DNA from 2 places in the Inquilinus sp. CA228 genome. Region 1 is predicted to be linked to the other one. Evidence: predicted binding sites of a transcription regulator. Region 1 holds the regulator's gene; the other holds the start of a gene.
What was found. Region 1 encodes HrcA, which represses chaperone genes, less so after heat shock. Its sites were predicted from a motif close to GTTAGCACTCNCCNNNGGNGAGTGCTAAC; they were not measured.
Positions count from the first base shown of each region.

Region 2: the regulator HrcA is predicted to act here: its motif matches at 13,603-13,631, upstream of groES (co-chaperone GroES).

Region 1 is NZ_JBQJIK010000088.1:9,894-25,615, forward strand. Features, by position in the region: gene ACTOWL_RS31955 (SDR family oxidoreductase) at 1-683, opposite strand, end outside; gene polA (DNA polymerase I) at 695-3,469, opposite strand; gene ACTOWL_RS31965 (VOC family protein) at 3,548-3,913, opposite strand; gene ACTOWL_RS31970 (dihydrofolate reductase family protein) at 4,053-4,700, shown strand; gene hemW (radical SAM family heme chaperone HemW) at 5,047-6,201, opposite strand; gene rdgB (RdgB/HAM1 family non-canonical purine NTP pyrophosphatase) at 6,198-6,830, opposite strand; gene ACTOWL_RS31985 (NAD(P)-dependent oxidoreductase) at 6,925-7,788, shown strand; gene ACTOWL_RS31990 (Mpo1 family 2-hydroxy fatty acid dioxygenase) at 7,872-8,390, shown strand; gene ACTOWL_RS31995 (GFA family protein) at 8,378-8,737, opposite strand; gene ACTOWL_RS32000 (hypothetical protein) at 8,799-9,380, opposite strand; gene rph (ribonuclease PH) at 9,465-10,184, opposite strand; gene hrcA (heat-inducible transcriptional repressor HrcA) at 10,299-11,399, shown strand; gene grpE (nucleotide exchange factor GrpE) at 11,414-12,007, shown strand; gene ACTOWL_RS32020 (hypothetical protein) at 12,007-12,135, shown strand; gene ACTOWL_RS32025 (ATP-binding protein) at 12,259-13,695, shown strand; gene ACTOWL_RS32030 (substrate-binding domain-containing protein) at 13,805-14,827, shown strand; gene pstC (phosphate ABC transporter permease subunit PstC) at 14,886-15,722, shown strand, end outside.
Region 2 is NZ_JBQJIK010000023.1:68,711-84,432, reverse strand. Features, by position in the region: gene ACTOWL_RS13695 (transglutaminase family protein) at 21-845, opposite strand; gene ACTOWL_RS13690 (alpha-E domain-containing protein) at 858-1,796, opposite strand; gene ACTOWL_RS13685 (circularly permuted type 2 ATP-grasp protein) at 1,828-3,240, opposite strand; gene ACTOWL_RS13680 (glutamate--cysteine ligase) at 3,358-4,722, opposite strand; gene ACTOWL_RS13675 (16S rRNA (uracil(1498)-N(3))-methyltransferase) at 4,756-5,514, opposite strand; gene ACTOWL_RS13670 (hypothetical protein) at 5,663-6,004, shown strand; gene ACTOWL_RS13665 (DJ-1/PfpI family protein) at 6,001-6,687, opposite strand; gene ACTOWL_RS13660 (GlxA family transcriptional regulator) at 6,772-7,734, shown strand; gene ubiA (4-hydroxybenzoate octaprenyltransferase) at 7,816-8,739, shown strand; gene ACTOWL_RS13650 (DUF488 domain-containing protein) at 8,740-9,081, opposite strand; gene ACTOWL_RS13645 (hypothetical protein) at 9,078-9,245, opposite strand; gene ACTOWL_RS13640 (class I SAM-dependent methyltransferase) at 9,371-10,021, shown strand; gene ACTOWL_RS13635 (L,D-transpeptidase family protein) at 10,041-11,243, opposite strand; gene groL (chaperonin GroEL) at 11,533-13,185, opposite strand; gene groES (co-chaperone GroES) at 13,234-13,545, opposite strand; gene ACTOWL_RS13620 (TRAP transporter large permease) at 13,697-14,977, opposite strand; gene ACTOWL_RS13615 (TRAP transporter small permease) at 14,977-15,501, opposite strand; gene ACTOWL_RS13610 (TRAP transporter substrate-binding protein) at 15,569-15,722, opposite strand, start outside.

The DNA of each region.
Region 1 (15,722 bases):
CAGGCGGCGGCGATGTCCTCGGCCACGCCCATCCGGCCCAGCGGCACGCTGCGCTGGACCAGGGCGCGGGCCTGCGGCGTCGGCGCCAGCCGGGCCATGCCCTCGGTCTCGTCGATCGGGCCGGGGATCACCGAGTTGATGCGGATGCCGTCGCGGCCCCATTCCATCGCCAGCACCCGGGTCAGCATGTCGACGCCGGCCTTGGCGGCGCAGACATGGGCCTGCATCGCCATCGGCGCCGCGGCCTGCGGGGCCGAGATGTTGATCACCGACGCGCCCGGCTTGCGCAGGAAGGGGTGCGCCGCGCGCAGCACGTGGAAGCTGCCCAGCAGGTCGATGTCGACCACCGACTTGAAGCCGTTCGCCGACATGCCCAGCGCCGGGGCGGGGAAGTTCCCCGCCGCGCCGGAGACCAGCACGTCGAAGTCACCATACGCATCGTGCGCGGCCTTCAGCGCGGCCTCGGTGGCGGCGTAGTCGCGCACATCGGCGGCCATGCCCATGGCCTCGGCCCCGGCCTCGCGCAGCCGCGCCACCGCGGCCGCGACCTTCTCGGGGCTGCGGCTCATCACCGCCACCCGGGCGCCGGCCCGGGCGAAGCCCAGCGCGATGCCGAGGTTGATGCCGCTTGTGCCGCCGGCGACGAACACCGCCTTGCCGGCGAAGTCGATGGTCTCGGCCATGCTCCCGCTCCTCAGTGTGCCTCGGCCCAGCTGCGCCCGATGCCGGCCTCGGCGATCAGCGGCACCTCCAGCGTCGCGGCGGACTGCATCACCTGCTGCGCCAGCTCGGCGGTGCGCTGCGCCTCCGCCTCCGGCGCCTCGAACAGCAGCTCGTCATGCACCTGCAGCAGCATCCGGGCCTTCAGGCCTTCCGCCGCCAGGGCGTGCGGCAGCCGGCCCATGGCGCGCTTGATGATGTCGGCCGCGGTGCCCTGGATCGGCGCGTTGATCGCCTGGCGCTCGGCGAAGGCGCGGCGCGCCGGGTTGGGGTCCTTGATCCCCGGCACGTGGCATTTGCGGCCGAACAGGGTCTCGACCCAGCCGCGCTCGCGGGCGATGCGCTTGGTCTCGTCCATCCAGGCCTTCAGCTCCGGCAGCCGGTCGAGATAGGCGCGGATGAAGGCGGTGGCCTCGCCCTGCGGGATGCCCAGCTGCGCCGCCAGGCCGAAGCCGGAGATGCCGTAGATGATGCCGAAATTGATCGCCTTGGCCTTGCGCCGCACATCCGGCGTCATCTCGGCCAGCGGCACGTTGAACACCTGGCTCGCGGTCATGGCGTGGATGTCGGTGCCGCCGAGGAAGGCCTGCTTCAGCAGCGCCACATCGGCGATCTGCGCCACCAGCCGCAGCTCGATCTGGCTGTAGTCGACCGAGATCAGCTTGTGCCCGTCCTCCGCCACGAAGGCATAGCGGATCTTGCGCCCCTCCTCGGTGCGGATCGGGATGTTCTGCAGGTTCGGCTCGTTCGACGACAGCCGGCCGGTGTTGGTCGCGGCCAGCGAGAACGAGGTGTGGACCCGCTGGCTCTTCTCGTTGATCTGGGCCTGCAGCGCGTCGGTGTAGGTGCCCTTCAGCTTGGCCAACTGGCGCCATTCCAGGATCTGGGTGGCGATGCCGTGGCCCTGCGCCGCCAGCATCTCCAGCACGCTCGAATCGGTCGAGTACGCGCCGGTCTTGCTGCTCTTCTTGCCGCCGGCCAGGCCCAGCCGCTCGAACAGCACCTCGCCCAGCTGCTTCGGGCTGCCGACGTTGAACGGCCCCTTTGCGGAGAGATGGATCTCCGCCTCCAGCGCCGCCATGCGCTCGGCGAACTCCATCGACAGCCGGGCCAAAGCGGCGCGGTCGACCTTGATCCCGGCCATCTCCATGTCGGAGATGACGCCGACCAGCGGCCGCTCGATGGTCTCGTAGACCGTCGTCATCCGCTCGCCCACCAGCCGCGGCTTCAGCAGCATGTGCAGCCGCAGGGTGATGTCGGCGTCCTCGGCGGCATAGGCCAGCGCCTTGTCCAGCGGCACCTTGTCGAAGGTGATGGCGGTCTTGCCGGTGCCGCAGACCGCGGAATAGGGGATGGTGCGGTGCTGCAGGTGCAGCTCCGACAGCTCGTCCATGCCGTGGCCATGCGCCCCGCCGTCGAGCACGTAGGAGATCAGCATGGTGTCGTCCCACGGCGTGATCGGCAGGCCGACATCGGGCCGGCCCAGCACATGGGCGTCATACTTGAGGTTATGGCCGATCTTCAGCACCGACGGGTCGACCAGCACCGGCCCCAGGATGCGGCGGATCTCGGCCAGCGGGATCTGCTGCAGCGTCGTGCCGCCGAAGTTCAGCCCGTCGCCGTCCGGCGGCACATGGGCGACCGGGATGTAGCAGGCGCGGCCCGGCGCCGTGGCTAGGGAGATGCCGCACAGCATGGCCGCCTCGGCGTCCAGCGAGTTGGTCTCGGTGTCGATCGCCAGCACCCCGGCCTCGACCGCCGCATCGGCCCAGCGCTGCAGCGCCGCCGCATCCTGCACCAGCTGGTAGTCCTGGGCGATCGCCTCCGGCTTGCCCGGCGCGCTCAGGTCCGGCTCGTCAGCGCCGGTGGTGCCCAGCTTGTCGAAGGCGGCCTCGACCCGGGTGATGGTCGAGCGGAACTCCATCTCCTCCAGGAACCGCACCAGCTTCGACCGGTCCGGCGGCCGCGCCACGATGCCCTCCAGCCCGACCGGCACCGGCGCGTCGGTGCGCAGCGTCACCAGCTGGCGGCTGATCCGCGCCTGCTCGGCGTACTGGATCAGGGATTCGCGCCGTTTCGGCTGCTTGATCTCGCCGGCCCGCGCCAGCAGCGTGTCCAGGTCGCCATATTCGGTGATCAGCTGGGCCGCGGTCTTGATGCCGATGCCGGGCACGCCCGGCACGTTGTCGACGCTGTCGCCGGCCAGGGACTGCACGTCGACCACCTTGTCCGGCAGCACGCCGAACTTCTCCATCACCTCGGCGGCGTCGATCGGCTTGTTCTTGAGCGGGTCCAGCATGGTCACGCCGTCGCCGACCAGCTGCATCATGTCCTTGTCGGAGGAGACGATGACGACGCGGGAGCCTTCCTCCTTCGCCATCCGGGCGTAGGTGGCGATGATGTCGTCGGCCTCGAAGCCATCGACCTCGATGCCTGGCAGGTTGAAGGCCTCGCTGGTGGCGCGGATCAGCGGGAACTGCGGGATCAGCTCCTCCGGCGGGTCGGGCCGCTGCGCCTTGTAGGCCGGGTAGATCTCGTTGCGGAAGCCGCGCTCCGACGCGTCGTAGATCACCGCCAGATGGTCGGCGTCGAGGTCGGCCAGCAGGCGGATCAGCATGTTGGTGAAGCCGTAGACGGCGTTCACCGGCATGCCGTCCGACTTGCGCATCATCATCGGCAGCGCGTGGAAGGCCCGGAAGATGTAGCCCGAGCCGTCGATCAGATAATAGGTCTTCGGCGTGGTCGACATGGGGCGGGCCTCCGGACGGGAACAGAGCGCGACCATGCCGCGCCCAGGGGCGGGTGTCCACCCGGTCGGAGCGTCTGCTCAAGCCGGCTGGAACAGCTCGACCACGTTGCCGGAGGGGTCCTCGCACAGGATCTGCCGGCCGCCGGGGCCGGTGACGATGTCGTTGCGGAACCGGACGCCGCGCCCGCGCAGATCGGCCACCAGGGCCTCCAGATCGTCGACCTGCAGCACGAATCGGTTCCAGCCGCCGGGCTCGGGTTTGCGGCCGTCCGGCATCGGCCGGCTGGCCGAGGCGCCGGGGCCGGCGACCCACAGGGTCAGCCCGTCCCGCTCGAGGATCGCCATGGCCGGCCCGAACTGCTGCTGCAGCCGGAATCCCAGGCTGTCCCTATAGAACGCGACCGCCTGGTCGACGTCGTGGACGATGTACCGGACCGACGCCATGACGCTGCCTCCCAGGTGAGTTCGGCCGAAAGGATAGCTCGCGCGATGGGGCGGGGACAGTACGCGTCAAAACTGATTGCAATACATAACCAGTTGCTATATGAAATCGGAAAGCAACATCATCCGGAGGAACGCCGCCATGTCCAAGCTCGTCGTCCGCGCCTTCTCCATCTCCCTGGACGGCTACGGCGCAGGGCCGGAGCAGAGCCTCGAAAACCCGCTCGGCAAGGGCGGCGAGGCGCTGCATGAATGGTTCATCCCCACCCCGACCTTCCGGGCCATGACCGGGAAGGAAGGCGGGGAGACCGGCCTTGATGAGGACTTCGCCAGCCGCAGCTTCGAGAATGTCGGTGCCTGGATCCTGGGCCGGAACATGTTCGGGCCGGTCCGCGGCCCCTGGCCGGACGACAACTGGAAGGGCTGGTGGGGCGACACCCCGCCCTACCACGTGCCGGTCTTCGTCCTGACCCACCACGCCCGCCCGTCGATCGAGATGAAGGGCGGCACCACCTTCCACTTCGTCACCGACGGCATCGACTCCGCGCTGCGCCAGGCGCGCGAGGCCGCGGGCGGCAAGGATGTGCGGGTCGGCGGCGGCGTCGCCACCGTTCACCAGTATCTGCGCAAGCGCCTGATCGACGATATGCACATCGCCGTGTCGCCCCTTCTGCTGGGCAGCGGAGAGAGCCTGTTCGCCGGAATCGACCTTGCCGCCCTGGGCTATGCCTGCACCGAACAGGCCGGCTCGCCTCGCGCCACCCACTTCACGGTGACGAAGCAGGGCTGAAGCAGGCGAGTCGACGAAGAGATCGTCATCGCGAGCATAGCGAAGCGATCCAGCGGCACCGGCTCATGGATTGCTTCGTCGGCTTCGCCTCCTCGCAGCAATGACGGCTGGGGCTGGGGTACGCACGGGTGTCAGGCAGGATGCGTCGAACTCGCGCATCGTCTGCTTGTCGATCGCGCCGACCCCGTGCAACGCCTCCAGGGTCTCGTGGATGGCCGCGAGGGCATCACTCCGATACTTCTTCGCCATTGCCTTCTATCTCCACGAACTGTCCGGTCTCGACCAATTTGGCCAGATGCCGCTTCCAGAGGCAGAGCTCCAGCCTAGGCTTCATCCTTACATCATATCACCCCAGCAGCGCCGCCAGCACCGCGTCCAGGCGCTGGCGGCCGGCTGGGGTGGCGGTCAGGCGGTCCAAATCCTCGGCCAGGAAGCCGCCGGCGACCAGCCGGTCCAGCCGGCGGCGGTCAATCGCCCGGTCGAAGGGCAGGCCGGATTCGTCGGCGATGCGGGATTTCGGCACGCCCTCGGCGAGGCGCAGCCCCATCATCAGCATCTCGTCGCGCCGGGCCTCGGGCGGCACCGCCTCGCGCCCATGCTCGGCATGGCCGGCAGCCTCGACCCGCTCCAGCCACACCTCCGGCGCCCGGTGGGTGCGGGTGCCCCATTTGCCGTCGTTCAGCGTCAGCCGCCCATGCGCGCCGGGTCCGACGCCGACATAGTCGCCATAGCGCCAATAGGTCAGGTTGTGGCGCGATTCCTCGCCCGGCCGGGCGTGGTTCGAGATCTCGTAGCCGGGCAGGCCGGCGGCGCCCAGCACCTCGGCCGTGGCTTCGTACAGCGCGGCCTGGGTGTCCTCGTCCGGCAGCACCAGCTCGCCGCGGGAATACAGGGTGTGGAAGCGGGTGCCCTGCTCGATCGTCAGCTGATAGGCCGAGATGTGGCCGACGGCGTGGTCCAGCGCCCGGCGCAGCTCCGCCGTCCAGCCGGCCACGGTCTGGCCCGGCCGGGCGTAGATCAGGTCGAAGGAGAAGCGGTCGAAATGCCGGGCGGCCAGGCCGACGGCGGCCAGCGCCTCCTCGGCCGAATGGTTGCGGCCGAGGAAGCGCAGCGACGCCTCGTCCAGCGCCTGGACGCCGAGCGACACCCGGTTCACCCCGGCGGCGCGGAAGCCGGCGAAGAGATGCGATTCGACCGAGGTCGGGTTTGCCTCCAGCGTGATCTCGATGTCGGGCGCCAGGCCCCAGCGCTCGGCCGCGCGGTCGATCACCGCAGCCACCGTGGCCGGCTGCATCAGCGACGGGGTGCCGCCGCCGAAGAAGATCGAGGTCAGGGTCCGGCCCGGCGTCAGGTCGGCGAAATGGTCCAGCTCGGCCAGCAACGCCCGGCGCCAGCGCTCATGCTCGACCTGCTCGCGGACATGCGAGTTGAAGTCGCAATACGGGCATTTCGACCGGCAGAACGGCCAATGGACATAGAGCGCGAAGCCCGGGGCGGTCATCCGCCCTCGAAGCAGCGCGCCACCAGCTTGGCGAAGGCGTCGGCGCGGTGGCTTATGGCGTGCTTTTCGGCCGAGTCCATCTCGCCAAAGGTCCGGTCGTGGCCGTCCGGCACGAAGATCGGGTCGTAGCCGAAGCCCTTGGTCCCGCGGGCGGGCCAGACCAGCTGGCCGCGGATCTCGCCCTCGACCGTCTCGCAATGGCCGTCCGGCCAGCACAGCGACAGGGCGCAGACGAAGCGGGCGCTGCGGTCCGGGATGTCGCCCAGCTTCAGCCGCACCTGCTCCATGGCATGGGCGAAGTCGCGGCCGCTTCCATCCGGCGTCTCGGCCCAGCGGGCGGAATAGATGCCGGGATCGCCGCCGAGGCCGGAGACGGAAACGCCGCTGTCGTCGGCCAGCGACGGCAGGCCGGTGGCCGCGGCGACGAAGCGGGCCTTCAGCTCGGCATTGGCGATGTAGCTGTCGCCGGTCTCCTCCGGCTCCGGCACGCCATGCTCGGCGGCCGAGGTCAGGCGCGGCACGCGGCCCTGCAGCAGGGCGGCGATCTCGGGGATCTTGCCCTTGTTGTGGCTGGCGATGACCAGGTGGTCGCCGGCGAGGCGGCGGGCGAGGGAGGCGGCGTTCGTCATGATGGGCATCAGATACGCGCGCCGGAGGCTGGAATCAAAGGCGGCGGTTGGTGCACTGTGTCGTCTCCAACGCATGGCGGTAGGGGCGAGGACGATGAAGGTCGCATTCCTGGGCATGGGCGTCATGGGCGCGCCGATGGCGGGGCATCTGGTCAAGGCGGGGCACGAGGTCACCGTGTTCAACCGCACCGCGGCAAAGGCCGAAGCTTGGGCGGAGCGTCATGGCGGCCAGTGGGCGCCGACCCCGGCCGAGGCGGCGAAGGACGCCGCCATCGTGTTCATGTGCGTCGGCAACGACGACGACATCCGCTCCGTGGTCCAGGGGCCGGACGGAGCCTTCGCCGGCATGTCCGGCAGCGCCATTCTGGTCGACCACACGACGGCCTCGGCCGACATCGCCCGCGAGCTGGAGGCGGAGGCCGACAAGCTCGGCTTCGGCTTCATCGACGCGCCGGTCTCCGGTGGCCAGGCCGGGGCCGAGAACGGCGTGCTGACGGTGATGTGCGGCGGGCGCGAGCCGGTCTTCGCCGTGGCCAAGCCGGTGATCGACGGCTACGCCCGGGCCTGCACCCTGATAGGCCCGGCCGGCGCCGGCCAGCTGACCAAGATGGTCAACCAGATCTGCATCGCCGGGCTGGTCCAGGCCCTGGCCGAGGGGCTGAACTTCGCCCAGAAGGCCGGGCTCGACGGCAATCTGGTGCTCGACGTCATCTCCAAGGGCGCGGCGCAGAGCTGGCAGATGGAGAATCGCGGCCGCACCATGCTGCAGAACAAGTTCGACTTCGGCTTCGCCATCGACTGGATGCGCAAGGACCTCGGCATCTGCTTCCAGGAAGCCAGGCACAACGGCGCCCGGCTGCCGGTGACGGCGCTGGTCGACCAGTTCTACTCGGCGGTCCAGGCCAAGGCCGGCGGCCGGGTCGACACCTCGAGCCTGCTGCTGGCGCTGCAGGATTGAGGCCTTCCTGTCATCGCGAGGTGACAGATTTTTGACGTGCTCCTCCCGCGCTGGGTTTATTCTCCTGGCGGGGAGGATCGCGCATGGCTTCGGATCTGTTCGATCGCCAGATGGCGATGTACACCAGCTTCCACCGCGACGGCCGCAACCGGCTGACCCATTTCTTCGGCATCCCGGCGATCATCCTGGCGGTCTTGGTGGCCCTCGCCACCGTGCCGCTCGGCAGCATCGGCGGCTGGCCGGCGACGCTGGCCGATCTCGTCGGCCTGCTGGTCTGGCTGTTGTGGATCGCGCTCGATCTCGGGCTCGGCCTGGCCATGGCGGTGGTGGTGATCCCGGGGCTGATCATCGCCCATGCCGTGGTCGGCGGCGGTTCGAACTGGGGCACCTGGATCGTCGCCGGCATCCTGTTCGTCGGCGGCTGGGTGCTGCAGCTGGTCGGCCACGCCTATGAGGGCAAGCGGCCGGCCTTCCTGTCGAACCTGTTCCAGCTGCTGATCGGCCCGATGTTCCTGATGGCCGAGACCGCCTTCGCCCTCGGCCTGCGCCCCGGCCTGAAGCACCGGGTCGAAGCCGCGGCCGCCGCCTATCAGTCGAGATAGGTCCAGCTGTCGGCCCCGTCGAAGCGGCGCACCGGCACGGCCTCGATCTCGGCCGGGTCGATCAGCCGGGCGTTGATGGCGACCCGCGCCGGATCCCCGGCCGCCAGACCCTCCCAATGGGTGACGCAGCCGCAGGTCGGGCAGTGGTGGATCGCTAGGCTGCGGTCGCCCTGGACATAGGGCACGGTGGTGCCGGCGCCTGCCACGATGGTCAGCTGGTCGCGGGCGTAATAGGCCCACAGCGTGCCGAGGCGGCGGCAGATCGAGCAGTTGCAGGAGGTCAGCCGCTGCGGCCGCTCCGCGACCAGCAGCCGGACGGCGCCGCAATGGCAGGAGGCTTCGATCATGAGGACCTCGCGGGGTTGGCTCGGATGCCGGGATGATCCGCCCGCGGCGCCTGGACCGCAACTAAGGCCCGACCACGCCCGGCAGCTCGGCGCCGATGGCGCAGGAGTCCAGGCCCTGGATGCCCTGCCAGAGATTGCCGGCGGCGATGCTCAGAACCTCCTCCGGCACCGGCTTGCCGCCGCGGATCGCAGTGAAGCGCAGCGTCGCCTCCTCGGCATCGAGCGTCTCCTGCAGCGCCGGCGTCTCCTCCAGCGTGAAGCGCCAGGTCGGCAGGCCCGGCGACACGACCGGGATCACCACGGCGCGGCCGCCCAACTGCAACTCGGCCGTGCCCTCGGTCTCGAATCGCTCGCCCGCTTGAGCCAAGCCGGGGGCAGAGACGGTGATCTCGATCCGGCCCTGCCCGTCGCGACGCACCCATTCGGTCTGGCCGGGCTGCCGGTCCACGCGCAGGAAGCAGACATTGCCCGGCAGCCGGTACAGCACCGGGCCGCCGCCTTCGGGTGCGTAGTCGATCAGCTTCTCGGCCTGGGGCAGGGCGGTGAAGGCCCGGACGCCATCCGCCACCCCGCCGCCGACCTGCGGCAGACCCGGAATCAGGACCGTGGCGAGCGCGGTGAGCAGTGCCAGGAGGCCGAGCATCAACCCTCTCCCGCATGGTGGGGCCGCAGGATTTCACGGCCCCGGCCGCGGCTCAAGCGCCGCACCGCCGCATCCCGGAGGGCCTCAACCCTCGCCCAGCGCCGCCTTCTGGATCGCCGCCAGCTCGGCCGTGCCCGTCTCGGCCAGCGCCAGCAGCGCCTCGAACTCGGCCCGGCTGAACGGGGTCTGCTCCGCCGTCGCCTGCACCTCGACCAGCCCGCCCTTGCCGGTGATGACGAAGTTGGCGTCGGCCTGGGCGCTCGAATCCTCGGCGTAGTCGAGGTCCAGCACCGCCTGGCCCTGGTGCAGGCCGCAGGAGATGGCGGCGACGCTGTCGGTCAGCGGCAGCGCCTTGAGCTTGCGGATCTGCACCAGGTGGCGCAGCGCCAGCACCAGGGCGACATAGCCGCCGGTGATCGCGGCGGTGCGGGTGCCGCCATCGGCCTGCAGCACGTCGCAATCGACCTTGATCTGGATCTCGCCCAGCGCCTTCAGGTCGGTGACGGCGCGCAGCGACCGGCCGATCAGGCGCTGGATCTCCTGGGTCCGCCCGGTCTGCTTGCCGCGCGCGGCCTCGCGGTCGGTGCGCTGGTCGGTGGCGCGCGGCAGCATGCCGTATTCCGCCGTGACCCAGCCCTTGCCGCCGTTCTTCAGCCAGGACGGCACCCGGTCGTCGACCGAGGCGGTGCACAGCACATGGGTGTCGCCGAACTTCACCAGGCACGAGCCCTCGGCGTATTTGTTGACGTCGGTCTCGAGGCGGATGGCGCGCAGGGCGTCGATGGCGCGTCCGGACGGTCGCATGGGGTCGCTTTCTGTTCTCGGCGAGGGTCGCGCACGCTATCCTCGCAGATCCTGCCCGTAAAGCCCGGCACGTTGATTCGGGTCGAACGGCCCCTACATAGCGTGGCGACGGCCATGAGCATGCTGAACGAACTCTCGACCCGATCCGGCGGCCAGGCGTTCCGGGACCTCGACGAGCGCTCGCGGGAGATCTTCCGCCAGATCGTCGACGCCTATGTCCAGTCCGGCGAGCCGGTGGGCAGCCGCACCCTGTCGCGCCGGCTCGGCATGTCGCTGTCGCCGGCGACGATCCGCAACGTCATGGCGGATCTCGAGGATGCCGGCCTGCTCTACGCGCCGCACACCTCGGCCGGGCGGCTGCCGACCGATGCCGGCCTGCGCCTGTTCGTGCACGGGCTGATGCAGCTCGGCGATGTCGGCGAGAGCGAGCGGGCCTCGATCGAGGCGATGTGCGCCCAGGCCGGGCGCGGCGTGTCCGAGATGCTGGAGGAGGCGACCTCGGCCCTGTCCGGCCTCTCCGCCTGCGCCGGGCTGGTGCTGGCGCCGAAGACCGACCGGCCGCTGAAGCATATCGAGTTCGTCAACCTGTCGCCGGGCCGCGCCCTGGTGGTGCTGGTCACCGAGGACGGCATGGTCGAGAACCGCGTGCTCGAGGTGCCGCTGGGCCTGCCGGCCTCGACCTTCGTCCACGTCACCAACTACCTCAACGCCCGCATCGTCGGCCGCACCATGGGCGAGGCCCGGGCCGAGGTGCTGGACGAGATCGAGACCCAGAAGAGCCAGCTCGACAGCCTCGCGGCCAAGGTGGTCTCGGCCGGCCTCGCCACCTGGAGCGGCGGCGGGGGCGGCACGCTGATCGTCAAGGGTCAGTCCCGCCTGCTCAACGACGTCACGGCGCTGGAGGATCTGGAGCGCATCCGCAACCTGTTCCAGGCGCTGGAGACCAAGGAGGCGATGCTCAAGATGCTCGACGCGGCCAATGCCGCCGAGGGCGTGCAGATCTTCATCGGCGCTGAGAACGGGCTGTTCAGCCACACCGGCTGCTCGATGATCATCGCCCCGTACAAGGGCGGCGACCAGCGCGTGGTCGGCGCCGTCGGCGTGATCGGGCCGACCCGGCTGAACTATGCGCGCATCATCCCGATGGTCGACTACACCGCGAAGATGATAGGCCGTCTCCTCAGAACCAACGAGACCACGAACCAGGTAGCATGATGCACAACAAGACGATGTCCGCCGAGCCCCGCCCCGAGGCGATGGAGCCGGAGACCGGGGCCGCCGGGCCCGAGGTCGAGGGTGTCGCCGAATCCGAGACCGCTGGGATCACTGACGATGCGGCGCTGGCCGGGGCGCTCGAGCGCATCGCGGAGCTCGAGGCCGAGACCGGCAAGCTGAAGGACCAGGCGCTGCGCGCTTTGGCCGAGACCGAGAACATCCGCCGCCGGTCGGAGCGCGAGCGCGAGGACACGGCGAAATACGCCATCAGCAGCTTCGCCAAGTCGCTGCTGGACGCCGCCGACAACCTGCGCCGCGCCATCGACGCGGTGCCGGCCGGGGCGGTCGAGGCGGATGCGGCGCTGAAGACCCTGGTCGACGGCGTCGCCGCCACCGAGCGCCAGCTGCTGGCCGCCTTCGAGCGCCACGGCGTGACCCGGATCGAGCCGGTCGGCGAGACCTTCGACCCGAACTTCCACCAGGCCATGTTCGAGCTGCCGGGCACCGGCAAGCCGGCCGGCACCATCGTCCAGGTGATCCAGCCCGGCTATGTGCTGCAGGGCCGGCTGCTGCGCCCGGCCATGGTCGGCGTGGCCCGGGGCGAATGATGCGGCGCCTCGGCCTTGTCGCGGTGCTGCTGGCGGTGGCGGTCGGCGCCGCCGCCTGCGAGCGGTCGGAGAAGCCGGCCCGCGGCCCCTATATGGGCGTCGGCGCCGGCGTGTCCGTCCCCTCCTGACGCATGGCGGCACCGGCTGCCATGCCACAGCTGGCGACACGAAACCGTCATCGAGCATGAGTAGCGTCGCCGCGTCCCGCGTGATCGCGGTATTCTGGGGCTCGGTGTTCGAGGCGCGTGCGCATGTCCGGTCCGATCTATCGCCACCTGTTCGGCATCGGGGTGATCGCCGCCCTGGTGATCGCGCTGCTGCTGCTGTCGGCCGGCGCTGACGGGATCGGCGTCTGGCTGGCGGCGGCCGGGGTGGCGGCGGTGGTCGGCGTCGCCGGCATCTTCGCCTGGCGCCTGCTGCGCGACCTCGACCTGCTGCGCCGCCACATCGAGGCCTCGACCGCCGAGGCGCCGGAGCGGCCGCCACGGCCCTCGACCGAGATCGGCCAGATCCTGTTCCTGCACCTGCAGCGGCTGCAGCGCCACGCCCGCGGCCGCGAGCGCAGCCTGGCGGTCGAGCTGCAGACCGCGTCGGAGATCCTGGAGGCGCAGGAGGACCCGATCCTGGTCCTGGCCGGCGACCGCAGCGTGCTGCGCGCCAACGGCGCCGCCGAGCGGCTGTTCGGCGACCGGCTGCTGGGCCGCGACATGGCCGAGGCGATCCGCCATCCGGAGATCGTGGCCGCGGTCGACGCCGTCCTCGCCGGCGGCCCGATGCTGACCGTGCAACTGAACCTGCCGGTGCCGATCGAGCGCGAATTCGAGGTCCGGATCCAGCGCTTCGAGCGGCGCGGCGATGCCGGGGAGCGGGAGACGGGCGACCGGCCCGAGCCGGCGCTGCTGGTCACCTTCTACGACCTCACCGCCACCAAGCGGGTCGAGCAGATGCGGGCCGATTTCGTCGCCAATGCCAGCCACGAGCTGCGCACGCCGCTGTCCAGCCTGATGGGCTTCATCGAAACGCTGCGCGGGCCGGCGCGGGACGATGCGGCGGCGCGGGAACGCTTCCTCGGCATCATGCAGCAGCAGGCCGAGCGGATGTCGCGGCTGGTCAACGACCTTCTGTCGCTGTCGCGGATCGAGTTGGACGAGCATGTGCCGCCGACCGGGCGGGTCGCGGTCGGCCCGCTGCTGCAGTCGGTGGCCGATGCGCTCGAGCTCAAGGCCCAGCGCAAGGCGCAGCGACTCGAGCTCGACCTGGCGCCCGACCTGCCCGAGGTGGTCGGGGATTCGGACCAGCTGTACCAGGTGTTCCAGAACCTGGTGTCGAACGCGATCAACTACGGCCGGCAGGACAGCATCGTCGGCATCTCCGCCCGGACCTCGGGGGCGGCGCGGGGCGCCGGGCTCGTCGTCAGCGTCCGGGATCAGGGCGAGGGCATCGCCCGCGAGCACCTGCCGCGGCTGACCGAGCGCTTCTACCGGGTCGACCCGGCGCGCAGCCGCGCCGTCGGCGGCACCGGCCTCGGCCTGGCCATCGTCAAGCACATCGTCAGCCGCCATCGTGGCCGGCTGGAGATCGATAGCGAGGTCGGTCGCGGCAGCGTTTTCACCGTGCATCTGCCCGCCGCCCCAGGCGGCAAGCCGGTCGGCCGGGCCCTTCACAAAACTGTAACCGAATTGTCGTAAAAGCGTCGGTGGCGGCGACTATAGCCTGCACCCTGAAACGGCTTCGGCTGTTCGATCGCAGGCCTTCCGCCTTGCGGTTCATGCCATTCTGCGTGGAAAGGCTTCCCACATGAAAAAGACACTCGCCCTGGCCGTCCTCGCCCTGGCGGCCACCGCCGGCGTGGCCCAGGCGCGCGACCAGATCCAGGTTGCCGGTTCCTCGACCGTCCTGCCCTTCGCCAACGTCGTGGCCGAGGCCTTCGGCCAGGCCTTCTCCGGCAAGTTCAAGGCGCCGATCGTCGAGTCGGGCGGCACCGGCGGCGGCCTGAAGTCGTTCTGCACGGGCGTGGGCGAGACCACCATCGACATCGCCAACGCCTCGCGGGCGATCAACAAGGCCGAGTTCGAATCCTGCGTCAAGGCCGGTGTCAAGGACATCATCCAGGTCAAGATCGGCTATGACGGCATCGTCTTCGCCTCGATCGCCAGCGGTCCGAAGTTCACGCTGACCACCGCCCAGCTGTGGAAGGCGATCGCTGCCAAGGTGGTGGTCGACGGCAAGGTCGTCGACAACCCGTACAAGAGCTGGAAGGAGGTCGATGCGAGCCTTCCTGACCAGGCGATCCTGACCTTCGTCCCGGCCGAGAACCACGGCACCCGCGAGGTCTTCGTCGAGAAGGTGCTGACCGGCGGCTGCAACGCGGACGCGACCGCCAAGGCGCTCACCGGGGACGAGAAGAAGGCCGTCTGCGCCACCGTGCGCAAGGACGGGCTCTCGGTCGACATCGCCGGCGACTACACCGAGACGCTGGCGCGGATCCAGAGCAGCCAGAACGCGGTCGGCGTGTTCGGCCTGAGCTTCTACGAAGAGAACAAGGACAAGGTCCAGGTCGCGACCGTCAACGGCATCGTCCCGACCGCGGAGACCGTGGCCTCGGGCGAGTATCCGGTGTCGCGGCCGCTGTTCTTCTACGTCAAGAAGGCGCATCTCGGCTCGATCCCGGGCCTCAAGGAATACGTCACCTTCTTCCTCAGCGACCAGATGGTCGGTGACGAGGGCGCCCTGGTCGAGAAGGGCCTGATCCCGATGCCGGCGAACGAGCTGAAGGACCAGCGCAACGCCGCCAATGCCGGCACCACGCTGAGCATGTGATCGTCCGGCGGGGCCGCCCAGCGCGGCCCCGCCAATTTTTCTCTGGCGCGAGACAGATATGTCCCTGCCCGTGATCTTTGCTGTCATCCTGGTGCTGATGGCGGCCGGCTATCAGATCGGGCTTCGCCGCTCCGTCGCGGTGGCCGGCGGCCGCCCCGGCGATCTGCATTCCCGGCCGGGCGCCTATGGCGCCTATGTTGCGCTGTGGGCCGGTTTGCCGGCTCTGGTCCTGCTCGCGCTCTGGCTGATCTTCCAGCCCATCATCATCTCCGCGGTGGTCGACGGCATGCTGCCCGACACCGTGCGCAACCTGCCTTCCGACCAGCTCGGCCTGATCAAGGGATCGATCCAGAACCTGGCGGCAGGCGGCATCGTCTCCGGCGACGCCGAGCCCTACATGCGCGCCGCGGCGGACGAGATGATCCGCCTGCAGTCGCTCGGGCGGATGCTGATGATCGCCGCCGTCCTGGTCCTCGCCGCGGTCGGCGTGTTCTTCGCGCTCCGCCGCATCTCCAAGACCTTCCGGGCGCGCAACCGGGTCGAGACCGCCACGCTCGGCCTTCTGATCATCTGCTCCGGCATCGCCATCGTCACCACGATCGGCATCGTGCTGTCGATGCTGTTCGAGGCGCTGCACTTCTTCACCATGGTGCCGCCCCAGGACTTCTTCTTCGGCCTGGTCTGGGACCCGGGCTTCGCCGGGGCGGGCAGCGAGGAAGTCGCCGGCCGCTTCGGGCTCATCCCGGTGCTGTGGGGCACCATCTTCATCTCGGCCATCGCCATGCTGGTGGCGGTGCCGATCGGCCTACTGGCCGCGATCTACCTGTCGGAATACGCCGACCGGCGCGTCCGCGCCTGGATCAAGCCGATCCTGGAGATCCTCGCCGGCATCCCG
Region 2 (15,722 bases), on a different contig from region 1:
GGATCATCATGGGGTTTCGGTCAGGCCTGCGCCTGGGTCTGGGACTGGCCGACGCGGACCACGACCTCCAGCGCCTCGGCGCCGCCGCCCTGGCGCAGGCCGCGGACCGGCGCGGTGTCGCGGTAGTCGAGGCCGATGGCGACGCGGACATAGTGCTCGGTCGGGCAGATCCCGTTGGCGGCATCGAAGCCGACCCAGCCGAGCCCGTCGACGAAGGCTTCGGCCCAGGCATGGCCCGCCGCCTGCTCGACGCTGCCGTCGGCCATCAGCAGGTAGCCCGAGACATAGCGGGCCGGCAGGCCGAGATGGCGGGCGCAGGCGAGGAAGACATGGGTGTGGTCCTGGCACACGCCGATGCCGGCCGCCAGCGCCTCCGCCGCCGTGGTGGCGGCGTGGGTCAGGCCGGGCTGGAAGGCAATGCGGCCGTGCACCGCCAGCATCAGCGCATGGGCCAGGGCCAGCGGCTCGCGCCCGGAAGCGGCGACCGCTTCCGCCAACTGAATCAGCGCCGCATCCGCTCCGGCCAGCGGCGACGGGCGCAGATAGAAGGCGGGCGGGAACCGCTCCTCGGTGCCGGTGACGACGCCATTGGTATCGCGGATCATGACCTCGCCTTCGACCAGAAGGGTCAGCGCGTCGTGCGGCCGCTCCAGCGACAGCATGTCGACGCTGTTGCCGAAGCCGTCCTCGCCGGCGGCGAGGCTGGCCCCGGCCGGCGGCACCACCCGCCAGCGCAGCACCTCCTGCCCGTCATGCGACCGGGGCGTCAGGCGCAGCGTCTGCAGGGTGCGGGTGACCGGGCTGTCGTAGCGGTAGCGGGTCTCGTGGCGGATCAGGAGGCGCATGGCCGGAACGGATCAGATCAGATAGGCCTTGCTGACCTCGAGGCCGAGGATGTTGTTCTGCTGGATGAACGCGGTCAGGTATTCGTGCAACCCGGTGCGGAAGATCGTGTCGATCCGGCCGTAGCGCAAGCGCGAATGCATCTCCCCGGCCAGCCGCTGGCATTCGTGCTTGCGGCCGTAGAGGTCGGCGAGCTCGCCCAGCAGCTCGACCATCTCGCCGAGGCAGCCGGCGAGCGAGCGCGGCATCTCCGGCCGCAGGATCAGCAGTTCGCCGACCTGCCAGGGCTTGATGCCGTCGCGATAGAGATAGGCGTAGCTGCCGAGCGCGGAGGCGCCGCGCAGCACCGCCGCCCACTGGTAGAAGTCGAGGCCGCCGCCGACCTCCTCATCCGCCGGCAGCAGCACATGGTACTTCACGTCGAGCAGCCGAGCGGTGCTGTCGGCGCGCTCCAGCATGGTGCCGAGTTGCAGGAAGATGTGGCCGTCGTCGCGCAGCATGGTGTCGGCGACGGCGCCGTGGAACAGCATCGCCCGTTCCTTGACCCATTCCAGCAGGTCGCGCAGGTCGCCGCCGGCGATCTTCCCCTCCCGGGAGTCGAGGTCGAGCCAGGTGGCGTTCAGCGTTTCCCACATCGGCCGGGTCAGCGCCGCGCGCACCGCCCGCCCGTTGGTCCGCGCCCGCTGCAGGCAGGAGCGGATGCTGGTCGGGTTGTCGGGGTCGCGGGCGATGTAGTCGACCACCGTGGCCGGGGTCGCCGCATCGTGCTTCTTGTAGAAGCCCTCCTCGCAGCCGGAGATGACGACGGCAGAGTGCCATTCGTCCTGGTGCGCGCCGCCGCTGTTCGGGGTCAGCGCCATGCGGTCGGCGACTTCGAGGATGCGGGCGAGGTTCTCGGCCCGCTCGACGTAGCGGCCGAGCCAGTAGAGGCTGTCGGCGGTGCGGCTCAGCATCTCGATGACCCTGTCTTGATGTCCTGCACCGTCATGTCGTCAGCACCCAGGTGTCCTTGGTGCCGCCGCCCTGGCTGGAATTGACCACCAGCGAGCCTTCGCGCAGCGCCACCCGGGTCAGCCCGCCGGGCACGATCCGGACCTGGTCCTGGCCGGTCAGCACGAAGGGGCGCAGGTCGACATGGCGCGGCGCCACGCCCTGGTCGACGAAGGTCGGGCAGGTCGACAGCGCCAGGGTCGGCTGGGCGATGAACTGGTCCGGCTGGGCCTTGACCCGCTCGGCATAGGCCGCGCGCTCGGCCCGGCTGGCGGTCGGCCCGACCAGCATGCCGTAGCCGCCGGATCCCGCCACCTCCTTGACCACCAGCTCGTCGAGCTTGCCCAGCACATGGGCGCATTCATCGGGCTTGGAGCAGTCCCAGGTCGGCACGTTCTTCAGGATCGGCTCCTCGCCCAGATAGAAGCGGATCATCGCCGGGACGTGGATGTACATCGCCTTGTTGTCGGCGATGCCGGTGCCCATGGCGTTGGCCAGGGCCACGTTGCCAGCGCGGTAGGCGTGGTACAGGCCGGGTACGCCGAGCACCGAATCCGGGTTGAACACCAGCGGGTCGATGAAGTCGTCGTCGATCCGGCGATAGATCACGTCGACCCGCTTCGGCCCACGGGTGGTGCGCATGTAGACCACGGCGTCGCGCACGAACAGGTCCGGCCCCTCGACCAGCTCGATGCCCATGCGGTCGGCCAGGAAGCTGTGCTCGAAATAGGCGCTGTTGTAGATGCCGGGGGTCAGCAGGGCGACCGTCGGCTCGCCCTCGCAGTTGCGCGGCGCCACCGATGTCAGCGTCGCCAGCAGCTCCTGCGGGTAGTGCTCGACCGGCGCCACACTGTGCCGGGCGAACAGGTCGGGGAACAGCCGCATCATCATCTCGCGGCCTTCCAGCATGTAGGAGACGCCGGACGGCGTGCGGGCGTTGTCCTCCAGCACGTAGAAGTCGCTCGGCCCCACGCGGACAATGTCGATGCCGGCGATGTGGGTGTACACGCCGCCGGGCGGGTCCAGCCCCTTCATCTCAGGCAGGTAGCCGGGATTGTGCAGCACCAGCCGCTCCGGCACCTGGCCGGCGCGCAGGATCTCCTGATCGTGATAGACGTCGTGCAGGAAGGCGTTGAGCGCCTTCACCCGCTGCGCCAGCCCCTGCTCGAGATGCCGCCATTCGGCGGCGTCGAGCACGCGGGGCATGATGTCGAAGGGGATCAGCCGCTCCGGGTCGCCCCCTTCGCCATAGACCGCGAAGGTGATGCCGATGCGGCGGAACAGCGCCGCCGCCTCCCGGCGCTTGAAATCGAAGACCGATGCCGGCGTCGCCGCCAGCCAATCTGCCAGGGCCGCATAGGGGGACCGGACCGGATCCCCGCCCATCTCGTCGAATGCCTGCACCATCCCTCCGGCATGTCCCTGCTCGACCACAACATCAAGCAAGGCATGTGCCACCGACCGCAAGCAAAATTCTGCGGCGGCCGGCGAAGGATGCTTAAAATTCCAGCAAGGCCTGCCGGGTCAGTAGGCGTAGGCGGTGAAGACCGGGTCGACCGAGCCGCCCCATTCGGTCTCGTAGCGGCGCAGCATCTCCGAGGCCTGGGTCTCGCCGCTGTCGGCGATGCGCTGCAGCTCGTTGAGGAAGCCCTCCTCGGTGCCGCCGATGGCGTCGGTCGCAGCCCGGGCGGCCAGGCCGCTGCGGGCGATCGCCAGCACCTGCAGCGCCACGTCGCGCACGGTGCCGCCGCGGAACGGGGTGGCCAGGCCGAGGCGCGGCACGTCGCGGCGCAGCGCCGCCCGCTCCTCGGTGGTCCAGTCCTTGACCAGGTCCCAGGCGGCGTCGAGCGCCGTGCCGTCATAGAGCAGCCCGACCCACAGCGCCGGCAGGGCGCACAGGCGCGACCACGGCCCGCCATCGGCGCCACGCATCTCCAGGAACTTCTTCAGCCGCACCTCGGGGAAGGCGGTGGTCAGATGGTCGGCCCAGTCGTTCAGGGTCGGCAGATGGCCCGGATAGACCGGCAGCTCGCCCTTGAGGAAAGCGCGGAAGCTGTGGCCGGCGGCGTCGATGTAGCGGCCGTCGCGGTAGACGAAGTACATCGGCACGTCGAGCAGGTAGTCGACATAGCGCTCGAAGCCGAAGCCGTCCTCGAACACGAAGGGCAGGTCGCCGGTGCGGTCCGGGTCGGTGTCGGTCCAGATGTGGCTGCGCAGGCTCTGGAACCCGTTCGGCCGGCCCTCGGTGAAGGGCGAGTTGGCGAACAGCGCCGTGGCCACCGGCTGCAGCGCCAGGCTGGCGCGGAACTTCTTCACCATGTCGGCTTCGGAAGCGAAGTCGAGATTGACCTGCACCGTGCAGGTGCGGCTCATCATGTCGAGGCCGAGCGAGCCGCGCTTCGGCATGTAGTCGCGCATGATCTTGTAGCGGCCCTTCGGCATCCAGCCGATGTCCTCGCGCCGCCATTTCGGCTGGAAGCCGAGGCCGATCATGCCGATGCCGAGCTGCTCGCCCACCCGCTTCACCAGGGACAGGTGGTCGGCCACCTCGGCGCAGGTCTCGTGGATGCTGCGCAGCGGCGCGCCCGACAGCTCGACCTGGCCGCCCGGCTCCAGCGTCACCGAGGCCTTGTCGCGGATCAGCGCGATCAGGTTCCCGTTCTCCTCCACCCGCTCCCAACCGCAGCCGGCCAGGCCCTCGAGCACGGCGCGGATGCCGTCCGGCCCGTCATAGGGCAGCGGCTTCAGGTCCGACAGACGGAAGGCGAACTTCTCGTGCTCGGTGCCGATCCGCCAATCCTCGGGCGGCTTGGACCCGGCGGCGAGATAGTCGACGAGCTGCGCCTTGCTTTCGATCGGTGCGGCGCTGGCGCTCTGGGGACCGGACATGGGCGGGTACTCGGGTGTCGGGATCGGTTGGGGTCAAACGCGATGCGGCGGCCGGCCGCGCCCGTCGCCGGCCAGCATCTGCCAGACCGCGAGCGCGGCGATAGCCGCCGTGTCGGCGCGCAGAATACGAGGGCCGAGGCCGACGGGTCGAACAAATTCGTGACGCTGCAGGGCCGCAAGCTCCGCCGGCGCGAAGCCGCCCTCGGGGCCGACCAGGAGCGCGGCGGGACCGGTCGCCTCCGCCGCGGCCTCGGCGATGGGGCGGGCTGCTCCGGCCTCGGCGCAGACCAGCAGGATGCGCCCCGCGGGCCAGGCGGCGAGCAGGGCATCGAGCCCGACCGGGTCGCGCACCTCCGGCACGTCCAGCCGCTCGCACTGCTCCGCCGCGGCCACGGCATGGGCGCGCAGCCGGTCGAGATTGACGCGCTGCACGTCGGTGTAGCGGGTGAAGACCGGCTGCAGCACGGCGGCGCCGAGCTCGGTCCCCTTCTCCACCACCGCGTCGACCGCGTCCTTCTTCACCGGGGCGAAGCAGAGCCAGAGGTCGGAGACGGGCTCGGGCGGACGGAGCCGCCGCTCGGCCAGGGCGCTGCCGCCGGCCTTGCTGAGGGCGTCGAGCCGCGCCAGCCATTCGCCGTCGCGTGGGTTGAACAGGCGCAACCCGGCGCCGGGCGCCAGCCGCAGCACGCCGCGCAGGTGATGCACCTGGGCCTCGGACAGCGCCACCGGCTGCTCCTCCTCAAGCGGGGCGTCGACATACAGGCGGGTGCGCGGCAGGGCGTCGGAGGTCATGCGCGACGCTAGCCGCTGTCCGATCGGCCGGCAACGCGTCCTTGGGAGGAACCAAACGAAGGCTCAGACGTGCCGTGGCCGACGATCGTTGCAGTCGAGCCATCGATCACGGAGGCTGATCTCCCGTGCATCGCTTCGGAGCAGCCCTGTGACCGGCATCGACCTGGACAAGCTGGTAGAACTGGATCGGACAGCGTCGCCCGGTCCCTGGTTTGTGCGGCACCTCGACGACGATCACGCGATGAGCGCGATCGCTGTCTCCACCCGGCCCGACAACGGAAAGGACGGATCCATGCGGGACGGGACATGGCCTCTCGACGTTGTGGTGGCGGCGTGCCTGCTGCAGCAGCCCCGCTACGTCGATCCTCCCGACCAGAAGTGGGACGAGAACGCCGCCCTGATCGCGGAGGTCAGGACGGCGCTGCCCGAACTGTTGCGCCTGGCCAGGATCGGTCTGGCGCAGGAGGCATCTGGACGCCGGAGCGGCTAGGAAGCCCGGCGGCGTTCCCGGGCCACCTGCTCGACGATGGCGGCGCGATCCGGCATGCGGGCGCGGTTGCGGGCCTGGACCAGCGCCAGGATCTCCGGCGCCGCGGTTTCGGGGCGGCCGGCATCGAAGGGCGGCGCCGGCGCGTATTCGAGCGACAGCTGGATCGCCTGCGCCGTCGCCTCGTCGGCCAGCTCGGCGGCGAGGGTCAGGGCGAAGTCGATGCCGGCGGTGACGCCGCCGCCGGTGAAGATGTTGCCGTCGCGGACCACGCGGCCGGGATCGGGGATGGCGCCGAACAAAGCCAGCTGGTCGCGCCAGGCCCAATGGCACGCCGCCCGCCGCCCCTCGAGCAGCCCGGCCGCGGCCAGGATCAGCGACCCGGTGCAGACCGAGGTGACATAGCGGGCCGTGGCGGCGAGGCGGCGGATCTCACCCAGATAGGCGTCGCTGCGCATGGCGTCGACGCAGCCGAAGCCGCCGGGCACGCAGATCACGTCGCAGCGCTCCACGTCCTCCAGCCGGGTGAGGTTGGCGAAGGTCAGCCCGTCGACACTGACCGCCTCCCCGCCGACCGAGGCGACAACGGTCTTGGCGCCGGGCAGCCGCGCCAGCACCTGGTGCGGGCCGGTGAAGTCGAGATGGGTGACGCCGGGATAGATCGGGAAGACGATGACTGTGTCCATGGCGGCCTCCGGGACGGGATTGACAGTCGCAGTATCGCCGCGCAGGGTCATGACTGAAACGACATTGTTCCCTCGTTTAACGCCATGACGCGCAGCATCGGCTTCCTGATCTTCCCTGGCTTCAACATCCTCGACCTGTCGGGGCCGCTGGCCGCCTTCGACACCGCGTCGCGGGACTGCGTGCCGCCGCCCTACCGGCTGCAGGTGATCTCGGAGCAGGGCGGCGCGGTCGAAAGCTCCGCCGGCCTGCCGGTGCTGACCCAACCCTTCGGCGACGAACCGCTGGACACGCTGGTGGTCGCCGGCGGGCGCGGGATCACAAAAGCGCTGGAATCGGCACAGCTGCTGACCTTCATCCGCGAGGCGGCCACGGCACGGCGGGTGACCAGCGTCTGCACCGGTGCTTTCCTGCTGGCTGCGGCCGGCCTGCTGGACGGCCGGCGCGCCACCACCCATTGGCTGCAGGCGGCGGCGCTGCAGCGCCTGTATCCGCGGGTGCGGGTCGAGGCGGACCGGATCTTCGTCAAGGACGGCCCGGTCTGGTCGTCGGCCGGGGTCACCGCCGGGATCGACCTGGCGCTGGCCCTGATCGAGGAGGATCTGAGCGTCGACGCCGCCCGCGCCGTGGCCCGGACCCTGGTGGTCTACCATCGCCGCCCGGGCGGGCAATCGCAGTTCTCCACACTGCTCGACCTCGCCCCGGCCACCGACCGGATCCAAGCCGCCCTCGGTTTCGCCCGCGAGAATCTGCGGGAGGCGTTGCCGGTCGACCGCCTGGCCGGGGCGGCGTGCCTGAGCCCGCGCCAGTTCGGCCGCGCCTTCCTGGCCGAGACCGGGCAGACCCCGGCCAAGGCGGTGGAGCGGCTGCGCGCCGAGGCCGCCCGGCCGCGGATCGAGGACGGCGCCGAGCCGATCGAGGCGGTGGCGCGCGACGTCGGCTTCACCGATCCGGAGCGGATGCGCCGGGCCTTCCTGCGCTGCTTCGGCCAGCCGCCGCAGGCGATGCGGCGGGGAAGACGGGCGGCGGCGCCGGCGATACATCCATGAACGTCGTGCGCATCTCGGCCTTTGCCGGCGGCCCGCAACGGCGCTACTGATGCGCCACCGCGTGCCATCCGCGACAGGACCATGACCGACACCGCCTCCGACATCCGGGCCGAGAGCTGGCTGATCCGCTGGGCGCCGCCCGGCGTCCGGCCCTATCTGATGCTCGGCCGGCTGGACCGGCCGAAGCCGGTCATGCTCCTGCTCTACCCGTGCTGGTGGGGGCTGGCGATGGCGCCCCACCCGGCCGGGTTCGGCTGGACCGACCTCTGGTACGCCGTGCTGTTCGGAATCGGCGCGGTGGTGATGCGCGGCGCCGGCTGCACCGTGAACGACATCCTGGACCGCGACTTCGATGCCCGGGTGGCGCGCACCCGCACCCGGCCGATCCCGAGCGGCGCGGTCAGCCCGACCCAGGCCGTGCTGTTCCTGATCGCCCTGCTGCTGCTGGGCTTCCTGATCCTGATCCAGTTCAACGGCACCACCGTCGGGCTCGGTGTCGCCTCGCTGGCGGTGGTCTTCACCTATCCGCTGATGAAGCGGATCACCTGGTGGCCGCAGGCCTTCCTGGGCCTCGCCTTCAACTGGGGCGCGCTGGTCGGCTGGACCGCGGTGACCGGCGAGCTGGCCCTGCCCTCGCTGATCCTCTACGCCGCCGGCATCTGCTGGACGCTGGGCTACGACACGGTCTACGCGCTGCAGGACATCGAGGACGACGCCCGCATCGGCCTCAAATCGACCGCCCGGCTGTTCGGCGGCACCGCGCGGCGCTGGGTCGCCGGCTTCTACGCGCTGACCGTGCTCGGCATCGGCGCCGCCGGCCTCCTGGCCGGGCTGGCGCCCCTGCCCTTCCTGCTGTGCCTCGCCGCCGGCGCGGCACAGCTGGCTTGGCAGGTGGCGACGCTCGCCCCCGACCGGCCGGCCGACTGCCTGGCCAAGTTCAACTCGAACCGCTGGTTCGGCCTCATGGTCCTGGCCGGGCTCGCCGCCGGACGCGCCTTCGCCTGATCAGCCGCCGAGATATTTGGCGAGCACGATGGCGTTGTTCTGGCGCTCGTCGCGGCTGGCATAAAGCAGCGTAACCCAGCCGTCCTTGCTCTTCTGCCGCAGGAAGGCCACCGCGTTCGGGTGAGTGTCCAGCTCGGCATGGTAGCGGCGGCAGAATTCCGGCCATTTCTCCGGCCCCTGATGCACCCATTGGCGCAGCTCGTCGCTCGGCGCCACGGTCTTGAGCCAGAGGTCGAGCGCCGCCTGCTCCTTGGTCAGGCCGCGCGGCCACAGCCGGTCGACCAGGATGCGGTAGCCGTCGCCCTCCTCGGGCGGGTCGTAGACGCGCTTGACCCGGATCATGAGCCGGCCTCGCCGCGCTTCCGGGCCTTGGCCTTCGGCTTCGGGTCCAGCCCGGCATAGGCCGGGTCGATCTCGTGCAGGTAACAGGGCGGGGAGCTACATTCCCCGATCTCGTCTTCGGCCTGACCGTGCTTCGGTCGGGCCGGGGCATGGCGGCTCGCCATCTCGTTCGTTTCCTCGTCTGCAGCGACGGTCCGCGCCGTCGCCGTTGCTCGAATCTTCCGCATTCCGGCGTTCAACATCAAGACTCCGTGGCTCAACGCCGCCCTGCAGGATAGGAAGGGCGGCCATGGACGACATCGATGCCTTCATCCGCGCCAACACGGCGCCGACCCGACCGCCCTTGCTGCCCGAGCTGGTGCTGCATCTCGCCACCGAGGTGACGCCGCTGTGGCAGGCGACCGAGGAGTCGCTGCGCCGCACCGGCCTGCCGCCGCCCTACTGGGCCTTCGCCTGGGTCGGCGGCCAGGCGGTGGCGCGCACCATCCTGGACCATCCGGGCAGCGTGGCCGGCAAGCGGGTGTTCGACTTCGCCTCCGGCTCCGGCATCGTCGCCCTGGCCGCGGCTCGGGCCGGCGCGGCCGCGGTGACGGCGGCGGAGATCGACCCGATCGCGGTGGCGGCGATCCGGCTGAACGCGGCGGCCAATGGCTGCCTGGTCGAGGCCGACAGCGGCGACCGGATCGGCGACGCGCTGGACGGCATCGACATCGTCTGCGCCGGCGACGTCTGCTACGAGAAGCCGATGTCGGACCGGGTCATGCCCTGGCTGCGCGCCCTGGCCGGGGCCGGCAAGACCGTGCTGCTGGGCGATCCCGGCCGCGCCTACCGGCCGCAGGACGGGCTGGAGGAGATCGCCCGCCACCAGGTGCCGACCAGCATCGAGATCGAGGACCGCGCCGTGCGCGAGGCCGTGGTCTGGAGGGTGCTGCCGGGCTGAGCCTCCAGGCGAGGCCGCCTCAGTTGGTGGTCGGCGCCGCCGGCGTCGTGGTCGCGGGGGCGGCCGGGGTGGTTGCCGGGGGCGGCGTGACCGCGGGGGCCGCCGGTGCGGCCGGCATCGCCGGAGCAGTCGTGGCCGGGGCCGCCGGAACGGCAGGCTCGGTCACGGCCGGGGCCGCAGGAACCGCGGGGATCTCCGCCGGCGCAGCGGGGACAGCCGGCGCGACCGGAGCCATGGTGGCCGGGGCGGCGGGCTGGGCCGGGGCCGCGGGCGGCATTTCGCCTGGGGCCGTCACCGGCGGCACGATCGTCTCGCCGCCCGGCGTCGTGGGCACGGTCTGGCCCGGCACGGCCTGGCCCGGCACGGTCTGGCCCGGGATGATCTCGGCCGGGGGTTGAGCCGGCGGCTCGGCCGCCTTCTTCGCCGCGGCTGCGCGGCGGCCGGCGGAGCGGGCCAGATAGGCCTGCCGCGCCGCATCCTTGTTGGCGTAGACGTCCGGATGGTCCACCGGCTGGCCGAACTCATCCGGGAAGCGGGTGAAGTAGCCGATATAGACCGGGATCTCCTCCGGCAGGCGCTCGGAGTACATGCGGCCGGTGCGGATCTTCTGATCGATCTCGTCGACGCTGACCCCATCGGCCCAGGCCGCCAGCTGCCGGACCTGCTCGACCCGGACGCAGCCATGGCTCAGCGCCCGCTTGTCGCGGCCGAAATAGCTCTTCTGCGGCGTGTCGTGCAGATAGATCGACTGGTCGTTGTCGAGCTCGAGCTTGATCCGGCCGAGCGGGCTGCGCGGCCCCGACGGAATGTAGACGCTGGCCTCGTTGCGGACGATCGACGGCGTCGGCGTCCAGTCCGGGTTGTACTTGATCGCGTACATGTTCGACATCAGCTCGGGCGTCGAGGTCCCCGCGGTGCCGACCACGACCTTGCTGCGGATCACCGGGGCGCCGTCCTGGAAGGCGATCAGCTCATAGGACGGGATGTTCACCAGGATGAACTTGCCGCGTGTCGGGATGGCGACGTTGACGCCGGCGGCGCGCATCGCCTGGACGAAGGGGGACACGGGCGGCGGCGCGGGCTGCTCCGGTGCCGGCAGGCTGGCGGTCTGCTGCGTCCCGGCCGGCACGCAGGCGGCCAGCACCAGGATCGAGGCGACCGCCAGGGCGGCGCGGGCGATCGGCCCGCGGTGGTACGGCGCGCTCTTGGGACAGGCGGTCATCACGAATTCCCCTTCCGTCGCGGACGGCCGGGCTGGTCGTGCCCGGGGCCGTTGCATTCATTTAGTTGCCGGTACTCGGCCCGGCAATCGAAAGACTGCAGTGGCCCCACGAGATCTTGCATCGCTGGTCGATATGGCAAAAAAGGGGCGCTCCGAAGAGCGCCCCTCCACAATTCGACGTTTGGATGATCCGATCCCTGTGGTTCGCCCCACCGGGGCGAACCACAAACCATCAAAGTTGTGGATCAAATTACCCGGGCGCCCGGGGCGCCCGGTTTGACCCACGGGATCAGAAGTCCATATCGCCCATGCCACCCATGCCGCCCATGCCGCCGCCCGGCGCCGAAGCGGCCGGCTTCTTCTCGACATGCTCGGCCACCATCGCCTCGGTGGTGATCAGCAGGCTGGCCACCGACGCGGCGTTCTGCAGCGCGGCGCGGACGACCTTGGTCGGGTCGATGACGCCGGCCTTGATCAGGTCGCCATACTCGCTGGTCTGGGCGTTGTAGCCCCAGTTCTTGTCGTTCTTGTCCTGCAGCTTGCCGACAACGATCGAGGCGTCGCCGCCCGCGTTGGTGACGATCTGACGGACCGGCGCCTGCAGCGCGCGACGGACGATGTCGATGCCGACCCGCTCGTCGTCGTTGTCATGCTTGACCTTCTCCAGCGCCTTGGAGGCGTAGAGCAGGGCCACGCCGCCGCCCGGAACCACACCTTCCTCGACCGCGGCGCGGGTCGCATGCATCGCGTCGTCGACGCGATCCTTGCGCTCCTTCACCTCGATCTCGGTGGCGCCGCCGACGCGGATCACCGCGACGCCGCCCGCCAGCTTGGCCAGACGCTCCTGCAGCTTCTCGCGGTCGTAGTCCGAGGAAGTCTCCTCGACCTGCGCCCGGATCTGGTTGCAGCGGCCCTCGATGTCCTTCTTGGCGCCGGCGCCGTCGACGATCGTGGTCTCTTCCTTGGCGATCAGGACCTTCTTGGCCCGGCCCAGCATCTCGAGCGTGACGCTCTCGAGCTTGATGCCGAGATCCTCGGAGATCACCTGGCCGCCGGTCAGGATGGCCATGTCCTCGAGCATCGCCTTGCGGCGATCGCCGAAGCCCGGGGCCTTGACCGCCGCGACCTTCAGGCCGCCGCGCAGCTTGTTGACCACCAGGGTGGCCAGGGCCTCGCCCTCGACGTCCTCGGCGATGATCAGCAGCGGCTTGCCCGACTGCACCACCGCCTCGAGCACCGGCAGCATGGCCTGCAGGTTCGACAGCTTCTTCTCATGCAGGAGGATGTACGGAGCCTCGAGGTCCGCGATCATCTTCTCGGCATTGGTGATGAAGTACGGCGACAGGTAGCCGCGGTCGAACTGCATGCCCTCGACGACTTCGAGCTCGGTGTCGAGGCTCTTGGCCTCTTCCACCGTGATCACGCCCTCGTTGCCGACGCGCTCCATGGCCTTGGCGATCATCTCGCCGATGTCGCGCTCGCCATTGGCGGAGATGGTGCCGACCTGCGCCACTTCGGCGTTGGTCTTGATCGCCTTGGAGCGGGTCTTGAGGTCGGCGACGACGGCCTCGACCGCCTTGTCGATGCCGCGCTTCAGGTCCATCGGGTTCAGGCCGGCGGCGACGGCCTTGACGCCCTCGCGGACGATCGACTGGGCCAGCACGGTCGCCGTGGTGGTGCCGTCACCGGCCAGGTCGTTGGTCTTCGACGCGACCTCGCGCACCATCTGCGCGCCCATGTTCTCGAACTTGTCGGCGAGCTCGATCTCCTTGGCGACGGTGACGCCGTCCTTGGTGATCCGCGGCGCGCCGAACGACTTGTCGAGCACGACGTTGCGGCCCTTCGGGCCCAGGGTGACCTTGACCGCATCGGCCAGGATGTCGACGCCGCGCAGCATGCGGGAGCGGGCGTCGAGCGAGAACTTAACGTCCTTCGCAGCCATATATTTATTCCTTGTCTATCGGGATTCCGGTGAAGGCGACGGGGCGGATCAGGCCGCCTTGGCCGACTTCTTCACGGTGATGATGCCGAGGATGTCGCTCTCCTTCATGATCAGGAGATCCTGACCGTCGAGCTTGACCTCGGTGCCGGACCACTTGCCGAACAGAATGCGGTCACCGGCCTTGACGTCCAGCGGCTGCAGCTTGCCGGCTTCGTCGCGGATGCCGGCGCCGACCGAGATGACCTCGCCCTCCTGGGGCTTTTCCTTGGCGGTGTCCGGGATGATGATCCCGCCAGCGGTCTTCTCGTTCTGCTCGATGCGACGCACCAGCACTCGGTCGTGCAGGGGACGGAATTGCATCGTGTTCTCCCACTCTCTCGTTCAGAGATTTGCGTTCAGGGCCTGCCCCGGCCGGTCGTTAGCACTCTCGGCCGGTGAGTGCTACGCATTTAAGGGGATGGCTGGAACCGGTCAAGGCCCGTGCGCAGATTCTCTCAACGAAAGGCTTCCTTCAGCGAAAGACCGCGGGCAGCCACAGCGAGAGCGCGGGAATGTAGGTCACGGCCAGCAGCACCGCGATCGAGGCGCCGAAGAACGGCCAGATCGTGCGCATCGCCTCGCGGATCGTGATCTTGCCGACGGCGCAGCTGACGAACAGCACCGAGCCGACCGGCGGCGTGTTCAGGCCGATGCCGGCGTTGAGGATCAGGATCACGCCGAAATGGACCGGGTCGATGCCGAAGGCCTTGACCACCGGCAGCAGCACCGGGGTGCAGATGATGATCATCGGCGCCATGTCCATGAAGGTACCGAGGATCAGCAGCGCGACATTGATCAGCAGCAGCACCGTCAGCGGATCGCTGGAGATGGCGTTGATCGCCGCGACCGTCGCGGTCTGCACCTGCAAGAGCGCCATCAGCCAGCCGAAGGCGCCGGCCGTGCCGATCACCAGCAGCACCATGGCGGTGGTGCGCACCGCCCCCTGCACCGCCTCGACGAAGCCGTGCCAGTCGAGCTCGCGATAGACCAGCAGCGCCACCAGGAAGGCGTAGATCACCGCGATGCAGGAGCTTTCGGTCGCGGTGAAGACGCCGGAGCGGACGCCGCCGAAGATGATGCCGATCAGGAGGATGCCGGGCAGCGCCAGGACCAGGTAGCGGCCGACGGCGCGCAGGCCCGGGAACGGATCGGCGGGATAGCCGCGCCGGCGGGCGACGACATAGGCGGCGACCATCAGCGCGGCCGCCAGCAGGATGCCGGGGATGATGCCGGCGGTGAACAGGTCGGCGATCGAGACGTTGCCGCCCGCCGCGATCGAATAGAGGATCATGTTGTTGGACGGCGGGATCAGCAGCGCGATGATCGCGGAGTTGGCGGTGACGTTGACGGCGTAGTCCCGGGCGTAACCCCGCGCGGCCATCTGCGGGATCATCAGCCCGCCGATCGCCGAGGCGTCGGCCACCGCCGAGCCGGAGATGCCGCCGAACAGGGTCGAGGCGACGACGTTGACCTGGCCCAGCCCCCCGCGCATGTGGCCGACCAGGCTGGCGGCGAAGCGGATCAGCCGCGCCGCGATGCCGCCGCGGATCATCAGGTCGCCGGCGAAGATGAAGAACGGGATCGCCATCATGGCGAAGGCGTTCATGCCGGAATTGATCTGCTGGAACACCACCACCGGCGGCAGGCCCATATAGAGCACCGTCGCCAGCGAGGAGATGCCGAGGCAGAAGGCGATCGGCATGCCCATGAACATCAGCAGCGTGAAGCCGCCGAACAGCACCCACAGCTCCATCACGCCAGCTCCTGCACGCCTTCGACCGCCGCCTCGTGCTCGACGCCGGCAATCTGTTCGAACAACCGCTCGGCGGCGAACAGCGCGATCAGCGCGCCGCCGATGATCAACGGGATGAAGTCGAAGCCGCCCGGCAGGTCGAGCACCGGGATGGTCGCGGTCCAGGTGCCGATCGCCAGCTCGACCGAATACCAGACCATGGCGACGCCGAAGCCGAGGATCAGCAGCAGGTTGACCGCCTCCAGCACCCGGTTGAGCCCCGCCGGCAGCACCTGCTGCAGGAAATCGAGCCCGAGATGGAAGCTCTCGCGCACCCCGACCGCGGCGCCGAGCAGGATGAACCAGCCCATCAGCTGCAGCGTCACCGGCTCGGCCCAGCTCGGCGTGTCGTTCAGCACATAGCGGGCGAAGACCTGCCAGCCCACGGTGACGGTCATCGCCAGCATGCCGAAACCGGCCAGCCACAGGGCGCCGGTGGACAGGACGCCGAGGGTCCGGCGGGTCAGAGCCAGGACGGAAGCCATTCCGGCCGATCTCCCATAAAAAACGGGCCGGCCCCACGCATCGCAGGGCCGGCCGGGTGGTGCAGCCTCACTGGACCGCGCGGATGCGCTCCACCAGCGACTTCATCGCGTCGCTGGTGACGAACTTGTCGTAGACCGGCCCCATCGCGGCCGAGAAGGAGGCCTTGTCGACGGTGATGATCTCGGCGCCGCCGGCCCGCACCTTCTCCTCCGACTGCTTT